4 regions of the Tumebacillus sp. BK434 genome follow, and region 1 is predicted to be linked to each of the others. Evidence: riboswitches for the same ligand, from Rfam matches in the RefSeq annotation. Region 1 holds a riboswitch; each other region holds the start of a gene.

Region 1 (3,613 bases):
TGTATTTTTTCGAGTAGGCGCCCATCGGCTCGATGTGTACGCCCGCAATGTGAGTCAGGTCGAGGTTGCGCTCTTTGGAGAAGTCTTCGAGGTACGGAATGTGCTGGAAGAAGTTCGCGTCGAGCTGCTTGTCGCCGAGCTGAACATTCGGCTGGATGTAGTCGTTAAAGGAAACGATCTCCAGATGTACGCCCTCCTTTTCCAACTGCGGTGCGACGTGTTTGAGGATCTCTTCGTGCGGTACCGGCGTTGCGCCGACTTTCAGCGTCACGACGCCGTTGCCTGCGTCGCCAGTTGCGTTCTCTTTTTTTGCGGAATCGGTGCCGCATGCCACGAGGGATGCGGAGAGCAGCAGGGTCATTGCGCCAAGGAGCAGTTTTTTCATAATAGCGTCATCCTTTTTTGTAAGAGTTTGTTGGATTCTTTATTTTCTGCTAAAGTGCGAGACGAGTTTGTCGCCGAGCACCTGAAACACTTGCACGAGCAGGATCATGATCACCGTCGCGACGACCGTCACATCCATCTGGAAGCGCTGGTAGCCGTAGCGGAGCGCCAGGTCACCGAGTCCGCCGCCTCCGATCGCGCCCGACATCGCCGAGTAGCCGACGAGTGCAACCAGCGTGATCGTCAGACCGGCGAGAATGCCGGGACGCGCTTCCGGCAGCAGGACGCGGGTGATGATCTGCCAGGTCGAAGCGCCCATCGACTGCGCCATCTCGATCACGCCGCGGTCGACTTCGCGCAGCGAGGTTTCGACCAGTCGGGCGAAGAACGGCGCGGTGCCAATCACCAGCGGCGGAATCGCGGCGGTGACGCCAAGCGAAGTGCCGACGATGAACTTCGTAAACGGAATGATCAGGATCAGCAAGATGATGAACGGGATCGAACGAAACACGTTGATCACGAGGGACAGGATCTGATACGCTAGGCGGTTTTGCATCAGTTGGCCCGGTGCGGTCAGGAAGACCAGCACGCCGAGTGGCAGCCCGATCACGGCGGTGAACAACGTGGCGATGCCCACCATATACAGCGTTTCGAGAAACGTCTTCCAGATCTCTGGCCACAACACGTTTGGAAACAGTTCGAGCAGCAGGTTTTCCATCACTGCATCACCTCCACATCAAGCCCGCGGTTTTTCATGGTGCTGACAGCCCGGTCGAGGTCTGCCGGTTCGCCGGTCAGCTCGAGCACCAGGCGTCCGTACGGGGTGTCTTTCATCCGCGAGATCGTGCCGTGCAGGATGTTGAACTGCACCGATTCCTGCTGCAGCACTTCAAACATGATCGGCTGGAACGTCACATCGCCGAGGAACGAGACTTGGACGATACGGTGCTGTCCTCGCGGCACAGCGCCGCTGACGTGCTGGCTGAGCAGTTCTGGCGGTAGTTCGAAGTCGCTGACTTGCTCGACGAACTCTTTGGTGATCTGGCGCTGCGGGCGCAGGAACACTTCGACGACCGGACCTTCTTCGACGATTTCACCGCCATCGATCACGGCGACGCGGTCGCAGATCTCTTGGATCACTCCCATCTCGTGGGTGATCAGAACGATCGTGATGCCGATCTTTTTGTTGATGTCGGCCAGCAGGCGCAGGATCGAGTGGGTCGTCATCGGGTCGAGCGCAGATGTCGCTTCGTCGCAGAGCAGTACTTTCGGGTCGTTCGCCAAGGCGCGGGCGATGCCGACGCGCTGTTTTTGGCCGCCGGAGAGTTGCGCGGGATACTTTTTCGCGTGTTCACCGAGGCCGACCAGTTCGAGCAGTTCTTTTACTTTGCGGTCGATTTCTGCCGGCCGCTTTTTGGCGAGCCGGAGCGGGAAGGCGATATTTTCATAGATTGTAGCTGATGACAGCAGGTTAAAATGCTGAAAGATCATGCCGATGCTCTGGCGTGCGTGTTGCAGTTCCCGTGCGTTCAGGCGGGTCAAATCGACGCCGTCGATCTCCACGGTGCCTTCGGTCGGCCGCTCCAGCAGGTTGATGCAGCGAATCAGCGTGGATTTGCCTGCACCGCTGTGGCCGATGATGCCGAAGATCTCCCCTTTCGCGATCGTCAAGTCGATTCGCTTGAGTGCGGTGACCGCGCTTTTTTTCACATAGTAGTCTTTGCGAAGGTTCTGCAGTTTGATCATGGGCGTCTCCCCTCCTTCTCGTTCTATGATTTGTCACTTGTCTGTTTTTGAGCAATAAAAAATGCCCTTCCGCAAACGAAGGACACAAGGCGATCAACTCTTGCGTCTTTCATCTGCCGAAACGTATGAACGCTTCGCAGGAATTGGCACCATTTCAGTTCATTGCCACACGAACTGACGGTTGCCGGGTTTCACAGGGCCAGACCCTCCACCTCTCTTGATGAAAGCACGAAAAGTATTCAGTTATCAGATCGGAATTGTTGGTGATGTGATGGACTACGAAATGGAGTATACCATTTTGTTCGTTTTTGCGTCAATACCCATTTTTTTTACGAGCTCTCCAATCTTTGCGCAGTGTAGGGGTCTGGCAGATCGGTGACAATAGTCTCGCGGGTAAAACACCGCTAAATTGACTTGCTGAGGAGGCTGACATCTTGAAAAAGTTTTCTGCACTCGCAGGCGCACTTTTGCTGTCGTCATCCCTGCTCGCTGGTTGTACGCCGAATGCGGCACCTGACAACAATGCGAACAACCGCACCGGCACCTACAATACGGACCGCGCAGGCCGTATCATGGACAACAGCGGTGTCGGCGTACGCAACTCGCGTGTTGACCAAGACCGGCTGGGCGTTCGTGACAATCTGGGTCCGGACCGCCGTCCGAACGTGCTGACCAACGATGTGCGGGACCGCATGGGTGTCCGTGATCAAGCCGGTCGTGACACCGCGTATCGCAACCTGCGGGTCGACCGCTCGCTGGAAGCCCGCGTCGAAGCGATCCCGGGCATTCGTGACGCGAAAGTGCTGACGAACGGCAATGTCGCGTATGTCGGCATCAACCAAGGCACCAACCTTGGCGGCGGCAACCGCGCCGGCATCCGTAGCGATGTGCCTCCGACTGCCGGCCATCAAGCGAACCGCAATGCGATCACCAATCGTGCCAACAACGTATCACAATACGGCGGCACGATGAGCGACCGCGATTTCGGTACGACCGGTCTGACGCCGCAAACCCCGCTGACGCCGCAAACTGGCACCTACGGCACCACTGGCACCGGTACGTACGGCACCGGGACCGGCAGCAGCCTGTTTGGCACCGGGATCGGGACTGGCATGGGCACCTACGGCACCGGCCGCGGTTACGGTCCTAGCACTTATGGGACTGGCACCTACGGCACCGGAAACACCTACGGTGTTGGCACCTATGGGACTGGCACCTATGGCACCGGCATGGGCACCTACAGCAATGGCAATTATGGCAATGGCGGCGTGACCGGTACGGACGGCACGCGCGGTGCAGGACGCACCGGCGCCGGCTTGTTCGGCACGTCCGGCAACAACCGCGTTGGCACCTACACCAATAACACTGGCACCAACATTGGCACCAACAATAATGCCGGCATGAATCGTACTGGCACCTACGCGAACAACACCGATGTCTCCAACGACATCAAAGATCGTGTCATCTCGGCAGTCAAACAAGG
Region 2 (3,613 bases), 210 kb from region 1:
GTCCTTGCTCACTTTTTGCCTTCCCACTCCGCGTAAAATTGTTCCAAAAACGCTTCCATCACAGCATGGCGCCCTTCCGCCATCTGCTTGCCGTACGCGGTGTTCATCAAGTCTTTCAGCTTGAGCAGCTTTTCATAGAAATGGTTGATCGCCGTCGACTTGCCTTTGCGATACTCCTCGGCCGTCATGTCGGTGCGCGGCGGAAGGTGCGGGTCGTGCGACAGCTGCCCTTTTGCTCCCGAATAGGCGAACACGCGGGCGATCCCGACCGCGCCGATCGCATCGAGGCGGTCGGCGTCCTGCACGACGGCGCCTTCCAGCGTGCGCATGCCGGTCTTGCCGCCGCCTTTGAACGACATCGTCGAGATGATCTCCATCACGTGCTCGACCGTGGCTTCTGCCACGCCCTGTTCCACCAGCCAGCTGCGCACTTTCGCCAGTCCTTCCGCTTCGCTTGCGACGAGCTTCTCGTCGGCGATGTCATGCAGCAACGCCGCCAGCTCGACGACCAGCAGGTCTGCGCCTTCTTCCACCCCGATTTTCTTCGCCGTCTGCCACACGCGGTAGATGTGCCAGTAATCATGCCCCGAGCTGTCCCCGCCCAGTTCGTCCTTCACAAATTGCTCAGCTGCTGCGATGATGTTAGCCTGATCCATTGCTCTGTCCTCCTGCTTCTCAAAGGGTCAGCCACGAAACGATCCGTCCCTGCCTCTCCCACTATCTTACCATCTTCTTCCGCGCCTTACATGTCTCGCAGCGTCTTTCGTTTGGCAGCGCTGGTCGGGCTCTGCTATTCCTCCGCTCCGGCAGCGGACGATTCAGAAGCGGCGTCGCTTTTTTCATCCTTGTTGTCATTGAGATTGGGCAACTGGATCGACGGCATCGGGATCTGGCTGCTCGATGTCGTCTGTCCGACCGTCTCGCCTTTGGCGTTAAACACCATCTGCGGCACGTCGCCGACGAGGAAGACGTAGGCGATCGGCACTTTCGTCTTCACTTCGGACGGCTTGGTCGTGAACGGCACGATGACCGAGGTGTGCACCGTGATCTCGAGGTACAGCGTGTGGATCACCTGGTTGATGCCCCGCTCCTGCGATTCCCAGCCGATGTCAGACATCACGTTCCCGACCGGCTGGATCTCGACCGGGATGTCCGGGCCGAGCTGGGACAACAGGGATGAACCGGCCGCCTGCCCGAGCGGGATGTACATCTTTTTCTCCTGCAGGCTTTGTAAAACGCCTTCGATGCTTTTCGTCACATCATTTTGTATGCGGGCCGCTTCGACCATGTTAAAATAGCCGGCCGTCACCTTTCCGGCAGAACTCGTTTTCAGATCGATCAGTTTGCTGTAGTCCGCCTCACTCGAGATCCGCTCCGCAATCGAACCGTTGATCGCTTCGGTCGCGATGTGCCGCGTCTTCTCCTCCGCCACTTTGATAAACGTCGGGCGCAGACTGCTCTCCACATAATACACCGACTGGGCGATGGCAAACACGAACAGGACGAGCAAGGCAAAGAAGATCAAGCGCCAATTGACCGGCTTCTTCGCGCCGCGTATCTTCATCGCCATCCAGCTTCCTCCTTTCCCTGTTCTCATCTCTATGCGGACGAACATCAAACAATCCATTGACACATACGTTTCAAAGGTGATAGTATCAGTCCAACAACAGAATGACTTGAACTCTTATCCAGAGAGGCGGAGGGAACTGGCCCTGCGAAGCCTCGGCAACCGTGTACAGGTGCTAATTCCAGCAAAGCAATACGCTTTGGCAGATAAGAGAGGAACCGTATTCACGTGAACGCTCACCCTCTTCTTGGACCGCCCGAGAAGAGGGTTTTTTGTATGCAGACCACAAGGAGGCTGTCAATTCCAATGACCCGTGTGCCGATACAGACCCAACTGACCCGCAAAATTCTCATCCTCGACGGAGCGATGGGGACGATGCTGCAGCAAGAGAATCTCACCCCTGCCGACTTTGGCGGCGAAGAGCTGGACGGATGCAACGAGAACCTCGTGCTGACCCGCCCGGACGTGATTCAGAAGATTCACGAAGCGTACCTCGCAGCCGGCGCCGACATCATCGAGACCAACACCTTTGGCGCGACCGCGCTCGTGCTGGCCGAATATGACCTCGCCCACAAGACGGAAGAGATCAACTTCGCCGCCGTGCGTCTGGCCCGCGCTGCGGCCGATCGCTACTCCACGCCGGACTGGCCGCGCTACGTCGCCGGCGCGATCGGACCGACCACCAAGTCGCTGTCCGTCACCGGCGGGGTGACGTTTGACGAACTGGTCGAAACCTACTATGTCCAGGCCCGCGCCCTCGTACAGGCCGGCGCTGACGTGCTGCTGCTGGAGACGATCCAAGACACCTTGAACGTGAAAGCGGCGAGCATCGGCATCCGCCAAGCCTTCCAAGACCTGCAGCAAGAGATTCCGGTGATGATCTCCGGCACGATCGAGCCGATGGGCACGACCTTAGCCGGGCAGAACATCGAATCGTTTTACGTGTCGCTTGAGCACCTACAGCCGATCTCGATCGGCCTGAACTGCGCGACCGGCCCGGAGTTCATGCGCGACCATCTGCGCTCCTTGTCCGAACTGGCGCAGTGCGGAGTCTCCTGCTACCCGAACGCCGGGCTGCCCGACGAGGACGGCCACTACCACGAAACGCCGCAGGGCTTGGCGAAAAAGCTGCGCGGCTTCGCGGAGCAGGGTTGGCTGAACGTCGCCGGCGGCTGTTGCGGCACCACGCCCGACCACATCCGCGCGATCCATGAAGCGCTGCATGATGTGGCGCCCCGTCTGAAAAAAGAGCACCATGCGCCGGCCGTCTCCGGCATCGAAGCGGTGTTCATCGAGCCGGACAACCGCCCGCTGATCGTCGGCGAGCGCACCAACGTGCTCGGTTCCCGCAAGTTCCGCAACCTGATCGTCGAAGGCAAATACGAAGAAGCGTCGGAGGTCGCCCGCGCCCAAGTCAAAAAAGGCGCCCAGGTGATCGACGTCTGTCTGCAGGACCCGGACCGCGACGAGCATCAGGACATGACCGCCTTCCTCAACTTCGTCACCAAAAAAGTCAAAACACCGCTGATGATCGACTCGACCGACCCGACCGTGTTTGACCTCGCGCTGAAATACTCGCAGGGCAAAGCGATTCTGAACTCGATCAACCTGGAAGACGGCGAACAGAAATTTGCAGAAGTCGTGCCCCTGATCAAAAAATACGGCGCTGCCGTCGTCGTCGGCACCATCGACGAGCAAGGCATGGCGGTGACTCGCGAGCGCAAACTGGAAGTCGCCAAGCGTTCCTACGACCTGCTGGTCGGCAAATACGGCCTCCATCCGCAGGACCTGATCTTCGATCCGCTGGTCTTCCCTTGCGGCACCGGAGATGAGCAGTATATCGGCTCCGCTCCCGAGACGATCGAGGGCATCCGCCTGATCAAAGAAGCGTTGCCGGAGTGCCAGACCATCCTCGGCATCTCCAACGTCTCCTTCGGCCTGCCCGGTGCGGGGCGCGAAGTTTTGAACGCCGTCTTCCTGTACCACTGCACCAAGGCAGGACTGGATTATGCCATCGTCAACTCCGAGAAGCTGGAGCGCTATGCG
Region 3 (3,613 bases), on a different contig from region 1:
CCGCCGCCGTGCTCCACGCTTCCAGCACGTCCTGGTCCACGCCTTTGATGTCGTTCAAATACAGCTCGGCGATCAAGGTGGTGCTGTAGCCCCACCGTTCGGCCGATTGAATCACCGTTTTTGCATAGTCGTACGTGGACGGCATGTTTTCGTTCTCCACATTGCGCAGCCACCCGCCGAAGATCGGCAGCCAAAATCCAAATTTCATTCTGTTCATCTCCCCAGATCGCTTAGAAAGTGCTTGCCCGGCCGGTCACCTGGGTGATCGCGCGGACATGTTTGGTCAGTTCGACCGTCATTTCGAAATAGTTGAACGGCGTGATCAAATAGATGCCGTTATAGTGTTTGACCGCTTCATCGAGCAGCTCTTTGCACATCTCGACGCCTTCCGCTCGGGCGGCCGCGCCTTCGAAGCGCTTGATCCGCTCGCGGGACTTTTGCGAGATCTTGATGCCCGGCACCTCGTTGTGCAGAAATTCGGCGTTGCGCGTCGAAGTCAGCGGCATGATGCCGATGAAGATCGGGACTTTGATGTGCGCCGTTGCTTCTTTGATCGCCAGCATCGTCTCCAGATCGTACACCGGCTGGGTCATGATGTAGTCGGCGCCCGCTTCGACCTTGCGCTCGAGGCGCGCCACCGCCGCTTCGAGGTTGCGCACGTGCGGATTGAACGCTGCGCCGCAGACGAAGCGGGCTTGATTTTTCATCGGCCGGCCGGAGAAGGCGACGCCCTGGTTGAGTTGTTTGACCATGCGGATCAGATCGAACGAACTCATGTCGAACACGGTGCTCGCCCCCGGCAGATCGCCGACGCGCGCCGGGTCACCGGTGATGACGAGGATCTGGTTGATGCCGAGCGCATGCAGCCCCATCAGGTGCGACTGCTGGCCGATCAGGTTGCGGTCGCGGCAGGCGACATGCACGACCGGCTCGATGCCGAGCTCCCGCTTGATGATCGAGCCGAGCGCCATGTTGCTCATCCGCGTCGTCGCCAGCGAGTTGTCGGCGATGGTGATCGCGTCCGCCCCCGCCTTGTACAGCTCGTGGGAGCCTTCGACGTAGCGCTCCACATCGAGGTCGCGCGGCGAGTCGAACTCGACGATCACCGTGTGGCGCTTCTCAACGAGGTCGATGATCGTCGGCATTTCGCTCTGCTGGAAGCGCACCACTTCGCGCTCGAACACCTCGATGCGCGGCGCATTTTCCGGATTGACGCGCGGCAGGCGCTTCATGCCGGACACGGCACCTGCGATCGCCTGAATGTGCTCCGGCGTCGTGCCGCAGCAGCCGCCGATCAGCGAGACGCCTTGCTCCCAGAGCTTGACCGCACTATCTCCAAAATACTGATAATTCGGCTTATATGCAAACTCTCCGTCGACGATCGCCGGGCGGCCGGCGTTCGGGAACGCCGACAAGCCGAGCCCTTCCGGCACGACCGCCCGCTCCAGCGCCCGCAGGATCTCCGCCGGGCCGAGGCGGCAGTTCAAGCCGACCATGTCGGCGCCCGCCTCTTGCAATTTATGATAAGCATCGCTGAGCAGGTAGCCGTCCCGCGTGCGCTCGACGTCGAGCAGGGAGCATTGGGCGATAATCGGCACGCCGGACGAAGCGACGAGCGGACGCACCACGTCGAGCGCCAGCAGCAGCTCTTCCAGATCAAAGAAGGTCTCCAGCACGAGGCCGTCCACGCCTTCGTGAAGCAACGCCACCGCCTGTTCCTCAAACGTGTCGCGGAACTCTTCCACGTTCGCCGTCATCACGCGGGCCGCTGCGATCGAACCGATGCTGCCGACGACAAACGCCTCCGCTTCGGCGAGCTCGACCGCCTGGCGCGCGATCTGCACGGCCGCCCGGTTGATCCGCGTCGTCTTGCGTTCCAAGCCGTAGCGGGCCAGCGCTTCGCGGTTCGCCGCGTAGGAGTTGGTTTCGATCACCTGCGCCCCGGCGTGCAAATACGCCATGTGAGCTTCCCGCACCCACTCTTGATTCTTCAAACACAACTCCTCCGTCGAAGAGCCTGCTGCATGACCCTGCTGATACAGCCACGTCGCCATCGCGCCGTCGCCGATCAGCACGTCGCTGCCCAGCTTTTGCCGAAACAATTCATGCCGACTGCTCACCTTGCATCCTCCTTCTCTCTGTCGTAGTGCTTCGATAACGGAATAAAGTCCAAATATAACAAAAAACGCCTCTTCTTAGCATGTAGAAGAGGCGTGAATACGCATAGAAAAACTGCGAACCTCTCTTATCTGCCAAGCCGCCTTATGCGGTCTTGCTGGAATTGGCACCTAATCGCAGCTAGTTGCTACCGGTTGCCGAGGCTTCAAAGGGCCAGTCCCTCCACCTCTCTGGATAAGAGCTTGCTTACTATGTGATTGTGGTTAGAATATCACCAGTTTCCCCAACCTGTCAATACTGCCCGCGAATCTGCAGAAAGCGTTCATACCGTTCGAGGATGAGTTGAAACTGGCTGCGTGGAGCCAGCACGGGGCGCTGTTCTCTCGCTTTTTCCAGCGCTGTGCGCCACGGCAGCCGGTACAGGCGCATCAGGATCGCCGTGAGCAGGAATCCAAGCCTGTTTTTGCCCGCCACGTCGTGGACATAGACGATTCTGCCCTCCGCAAGCCACGACACGACCGTCTCGACCGCCTGCACCAGCTCCTGCAGCGGCGGGCTGCTTTTGTTTTCGAGCGGGAATTGATAGACGGCCAGCGGGTATGGATAGCTGCCCGGCACGTCCTCCTCCCGTTCCCGCACGTTGAGGATCGCGGTGACGCCTAGCTGCGCCAGCCGGCGCCACCCTTCCCCGTCGATTTGCGTGCCACCGTACAGTCGTCCCGGAATGAACTCCGCAATCTGCATCGCTTAGTTGTAGTTCAGCCAGATGCTCTTGATCTGCGTGTAGTTCTCCAGCGCGTATTCGCCCATCTCGCGCCCGATGCCCGACTGTTTGAAGCCGCCGAACGGCGATGCAGCGTCGAACATGTTGTAGCAGTTGATCCAGACGGAGCCGGCTTTTAACTTGTGCGCGACGTTGAACGCGGTGTTCATGCTCTGCGTCCAGACGCCGGCAGCGAGCCCGTAGGCGGACAGGTTGGCCCGCTTGATCACATCGTCGATGTCGTCGAACGGCATCGCCGCCACGACCGGCCCGAAGATCTCTTCCTGCGCGATCGTCATCTCGTCCTGCACGTCGTAAAACACGGTCGGCCGGACAAAATAGCCGTTCGCAAGGTCGCCGTCGGCTCGCGTGCCGCCCGTAGCCACTTTTGCCCCCTGCTCGATGCCTTTTTCGATGTAGGAAGTGACGCGGTTAAGCTGCTCGCCGGTCACCAGCGGCCCCATCGTCGTCTTCGGGTCGAGGCCGTGGCCTTGACGCACCTTTTTGTCGGCGTAGGAGACCATGTCGGACAAGGCGTTGTCATAGACGCTCTTGTGAATGTACAGGCGGGAACCTGCCGAGCAGACCTGGCCTTGGTTGAAGAAGATCGCCTGCATCGCGCCCGGCACGGCGCGGGAGAAATCAGCATCCGGGAACACGATGTTCGGGCTCTTGCCGCCGAGCTCCAGCGAGACGCGCTTCAGGTTGTCGGCCGCGTAGCCCATGATCAGC
Region 4 (3,613 bases), on a different contig from region 1:
CGACACTTCGACCGTGCGGAAGCCGAGCGTCAGACAGCGATCCAGAAACTGGTGCCATCTGTTTTGCAAGATGGCCGCTTCCAGGAAGGTGCCGCCCGGGTAGATCTCGATCTGATTGGCTTGCAGCAAGGTGATCTTCTCGCGCAGTACATGCGCCGGATACAGTTTGGAAGTGCCAAATCCCAACTTGACAAAATCGATGTAGGGACCTGCCAGCTCCACCAGATCATCGGTTTCCTTCAAGCCGAGCCCCGTATCGATCAACATGGTGAGCCCGTTGGTCGTTCGCGGTTTGGCGAGTCGACCAGGCAGCGGATCACGCAAGATATCATCCCAAGCCCGTTCGGACGATGAACGTTGCATACCTTCCGACTCCTTTCTCTTTCCCGAGCCTTATAAATCGTGGTTATCCTTCGGGGAGTAGGCTCCTGTAGCGTATGAAAAAGAATTTCGGAAGGTGAGAAGTGTACAAACCTTGATATCTCAAGGTTTTTCCGATGTCGCATTTTCGTTGTCCTAACATTGGGTCTGTGCCTATCATGAGCGGCGAGAAGAAAGAGGGCAAAGCGCGCAAGAGCAGCGGGAGGCAAAAAAAAGAGACCGCAGAAGCGGTCTCTGCACATCGGCTAGAGGCATACACGGTAATCGCCTTGCCAGTAGCAACCGTCATCATCGACGGAATTAGCGGAACCACCAAAACCGAAAGTAAGTGCAACAAGCAAAACAATACCAACAACTTTCTTCATGAAAGCACCTCCTGATTTTAATTTGTAACATTTTAATAATAGCACAAAAATAAGAAACTGGCGTGTGGTTACGCCCGTGCTTTCATGCGAGTCAGGAGTTTGCGTTCATGTTCGATCTTTTGATACCGTTCAGGATTGGTGCCGCCACCGCCTTTGCCGGGCTGGATCAGAAAGTAGGCGAGCACGCCGCAGAAGGCAGCCAGCCCGGCCATGATCAGAAACATCAGCTTCGGCGTGCTCATCAAGGCGCCAAAAATCGGCGGCCCGGCGGCGACGCCGAGAAAGCGCACGCTGCCGTACAGCGAGGTGACCGCTCCGCGCTCTTCTTTTTGCACGGCGGAAGTGATCAGCGTGTTCAGACAAGGCAGCACGAGACCGGTGCCGACGCCGGAGACGACGAGCAGCCCGAGCGAGACGTACGGATTGTTGGCGAAAAACGCTGCGATGGCGAGCGGTGCGCCGATCATCCCGAGACCGGCCACGATCAGCACTTTCATCAGCTTCATATTTTTCTTGATCTTCGCGCCGGTGATCAGCGACGTCGAGCACATCGCCAACAGCGGCAGCGAAAGGATCAGGCCGCGCATGAGGTCGGCGACTTTGTATTTCTCCTCCAAGATCTGAGAAATGTAAAACAGCACGCCAAACAGGATAAACAAGGCGACCGACCCGGCCAGATAGGCGGTGAGCAGCCATTTGCCCTGCGCTTTAAACGTTTTCTTCAGCGCGCTTACATATTGCTTGAGCGACTGCTTCTGCCCGGATTTCTTCGGCTCTTTGACGAAAAAGTAGACCAGTGCAGCGGCAGCGATGCAGATGATCGGGAAAGCGAAAAATGCCGCGTACCAGAACAGGAGCGCGATCAGCGAGCCGAGGATCGGCGACAGCACTTTGCCGAGGCCGTTCGAGGCTTCGATGATGCCGAGCGCTTTGGACCGGGACGCGCCGCTCCAGATGTCGCCGGCCAGCGCCATCGCGATCGGCGCTGTACCGGCCGCACCCAAGCCTTGCAGCACGCGTCCGGTCATGATCACCCCGTACGGGCTGTCCATCAGCCACGCGGCCACACCGGCGACCACACCGCCTGCGCCGTAGAGCAGCAGGGAGGGGACGATGACGACTTTGCGGTTGAAGTGGTCGGACAGAAAGCCTGCCAGCGGAATGATGATGCCTGCCGGAACGGAGAACAGCGTGATGACCAGAGACGCCTGGAACTTCGAAATGCCGATCTCTTCCTGCATCTGCGGCAGAATCGGAATCAGCATCGAATTGCCAAGCACCATGATCAGCGGTACGGTCGCCAAGGCGAACAAAGGCAGCAGATGAATCTTCGATTTCGGTTGTTTTGCGGCCATGGTGTCAGTCCTTTCTCCTGCTTGCAGGTTGCATCAGGAGTAGTTTGCCGTAGCGAAAAAGGGCGTATGTCTGTCAAAATTATGCTTGACAGCGTTCCCGATGAGACGTTAAATTAGGAATCAAACAACAACATGCAAATATAGTTCTCTTATCAAGAGTAGGCGGAGGGACTGGCCCGATGATGCCACGGCAACCGACACGATTCATGTGCACGGTGCCAATTCCAACAGGTTGCGCGTTGCAGCCTGAGAGATGAGAGAAAGCGCTCTTTGTAGATTCCAAAGGCCTTTCTCGATTCCGAGAGAGGTCTTTTTTGCATCAGTTTTTCAAACTGAGGAGGAATTTACAAGTGCATCCCGATACCTGTTTGGCTCAGATTGGCAACATCCGAGAAGAAAAAACGGGCGCGATCTCCACGCCCATCTATTTGTCCACCACGTACCGTCACCCGCGGCTGGGGGAAAGCACCGGCTTTGACTACACTCGCACGAAAAATCCGACCCGCCAGACGCTGGAAGACGCGATCGCCAAGCTGGAAGGCGGCGTGCGCGGCTTCGCGTACGGGTCGGGCATGGCGGCAATCGCCGTCGTCCTCGGGCTGTTCGGGCAAGGAGACCACCTGCTGGTCTCACATGACCTGTACGGCGGCACCTATCGTCTGTTGGAGCAGATCCTGCCGCGCCAAGGCATCACGACGACGTTTGTCGATACGCGCGACCTGCAGGCGGTGACCGCGGAGGTGCAAGCGAACACCAAGGCGATCTTTATCGAAACGCCGACCAACCCGACGATGCGGATCACCGATTTGAAAGGCGTCATCGGATGGGCCCGGGAACAAGGGCTGCTGACGATCGTCGACAATACGTTCATGACGCCGTACCTGCAGCGGCCGCTCGTGCTCGGCGCCGACATCGTCGTGCACAGCGCGACCAAGTATCTCGGCGGCCATAACGACGTGCTGGCCGGACTCGCTGTGGCCCGTGAGGAGGAAGTGGCGGAACGGATCTACTTTTTGCAGAATTCGATCGGGGCGACCTTGGGCCCGCAGGATGCCTGGCTGTTGATGAGAGGGATGAAAACGCTGGCCTTGCGGATGGATCGCCATCAGGAAAATGCGATGGTGCTCGCCAAATGGCTGGCCGGGCATCCGCTGGTGAAGACGGTGTATTTCCCGGGATTGGAAAACCACGCCGGTCGCGACGTGCACATCGGGCAGGCTGACGGATACGGCGGGATGCTTTCCTTTGAAGTGGTGAGTGAAGAGCTGGTCGAACCGCTCCTGCGCCATCTCAACCTGATCGCGTTCGCCGAATCGCTGGGCGGGGTGGAGTCTCTGATCACCTATCCGGCGCGGCAGACGCATTTCGATGTGCCGGAAGACGTGCGCAACGAACTGGGCGTGACGAGCTCGCTCTTGCGACTGTCGGTCGGGATCGAACATTACGAAGACTTGATTGAAGATCTGGCCCAGGCGTTTGCAGCGTGCGAGCGGGAATGGGCCGAAGCGAAAG

The links. A riboswitch is a leader RNA that binds a small molecule or an ion and turns the genes downstream of it on or off. The one in region 1 is predicted to bind S-adenosylmethionine.
Region 2: another riboswitch for S-adenosylmethionine. It lies ahead of metH (methionine synthase); the one in region 1 lies ahead of EV586_RS11745 (methionine ABC transporter ATP-binding protein).
Region 3: another riboswitch for S-adenosylmethionine. It lies ahead of EV586_RS07490 (bifunctional homocysteine S-methyltransferase/methylenetetrahydrofolate reductase); the one in region 1 lies ahead of EV586_RS11745 (methionine ABC transporter ATP-binding protein).
Region 4: another riboswitch for S-adenosylmethionine. It lies ahead of EV586_RS03040 (trans-sulfuration enzyme family protein); the one in region 1 lies ahead of EV586_RS11745 (methionine ABC transporter ATP-binding protein).

What each region holds. Positions count from the first base shown of each region.
Region 1 covers NZ_SLXS01000004.1:3,550-7,162, reverse strand. Annotated here, with positions in the region: gene EV586_RS11755 (MetQ/NlpA family ABC transporter substrate-binding protein) at 1-385, opposite strand, end outside; gene EV586_RS11750 (methionine ABC transporter permease) at 425-1,102, opposite strand; gene EV586_RS11745 (methionine ABC transporter ATP-binding protein) at 1,102-2,130, opposite strand; SAM riboswitch class I at 2,237-2,357, opposite strand; gene EV586_RS11740 (YhcN/YlaJ family sporulation lipoprotein) at 2,565-3,613, shown strand, end outside.
Region 2 covers NZ_SLXS01000004.1:216,802-220,414, reverse strand. Annotated here, with positions in the region: gene EV586_RS12400 (HD domain-containing protein) at 9-656, opposite strand; gene yunB (sporulation protein YunB) at 791-1,570, opposite strand; SAM riboswitch class I at 1,682-1,780, shown strand; gene metH (methionine synthase) at 1,874-3,613, shown strand, end outside.
Region 3 covers NZ_SLXS01000002.1:709,746-713,358, reverse strand. Annotated here, with positions in the region: gene EV586_RS07495 (LLM class flavin-dependent oxidoreductase) at 1-208, opposite strand, end outside; gene EV586_RS07490 (bifunctional homocysteine S-methyltransferase/methylenetetrahydrofolate reductase) at 231-2,120, opposite strand; SAM riboswitch class I at 2,243-2,359, opposite strand; gene EV586_RS07485 (protein-tyrosine phosphatase family protein) at 2,410-2,862, opposite strand; gene EV586_RS07480 (aldehyde dehydrogenase family protein) at 2,866-3,613, opposite strand, start outside.
Region 4 covers NZ_SLXS01000001.1:929,191-932,803, reverse strand. Annotated here, with positions in the region: gene comA (phosphosulfolactate synthase) at 1-363, opposite strand, end outside; gene EV586_RS03045 (MFS transporter) at 815-2,101, opposite strand; SAM riboswitch class I at 2,248-2,361, shown strand; gene EV586_RS03040 (trans-sulfuration enzyme family protein) at 2,452-3,613, shown strand, end outside.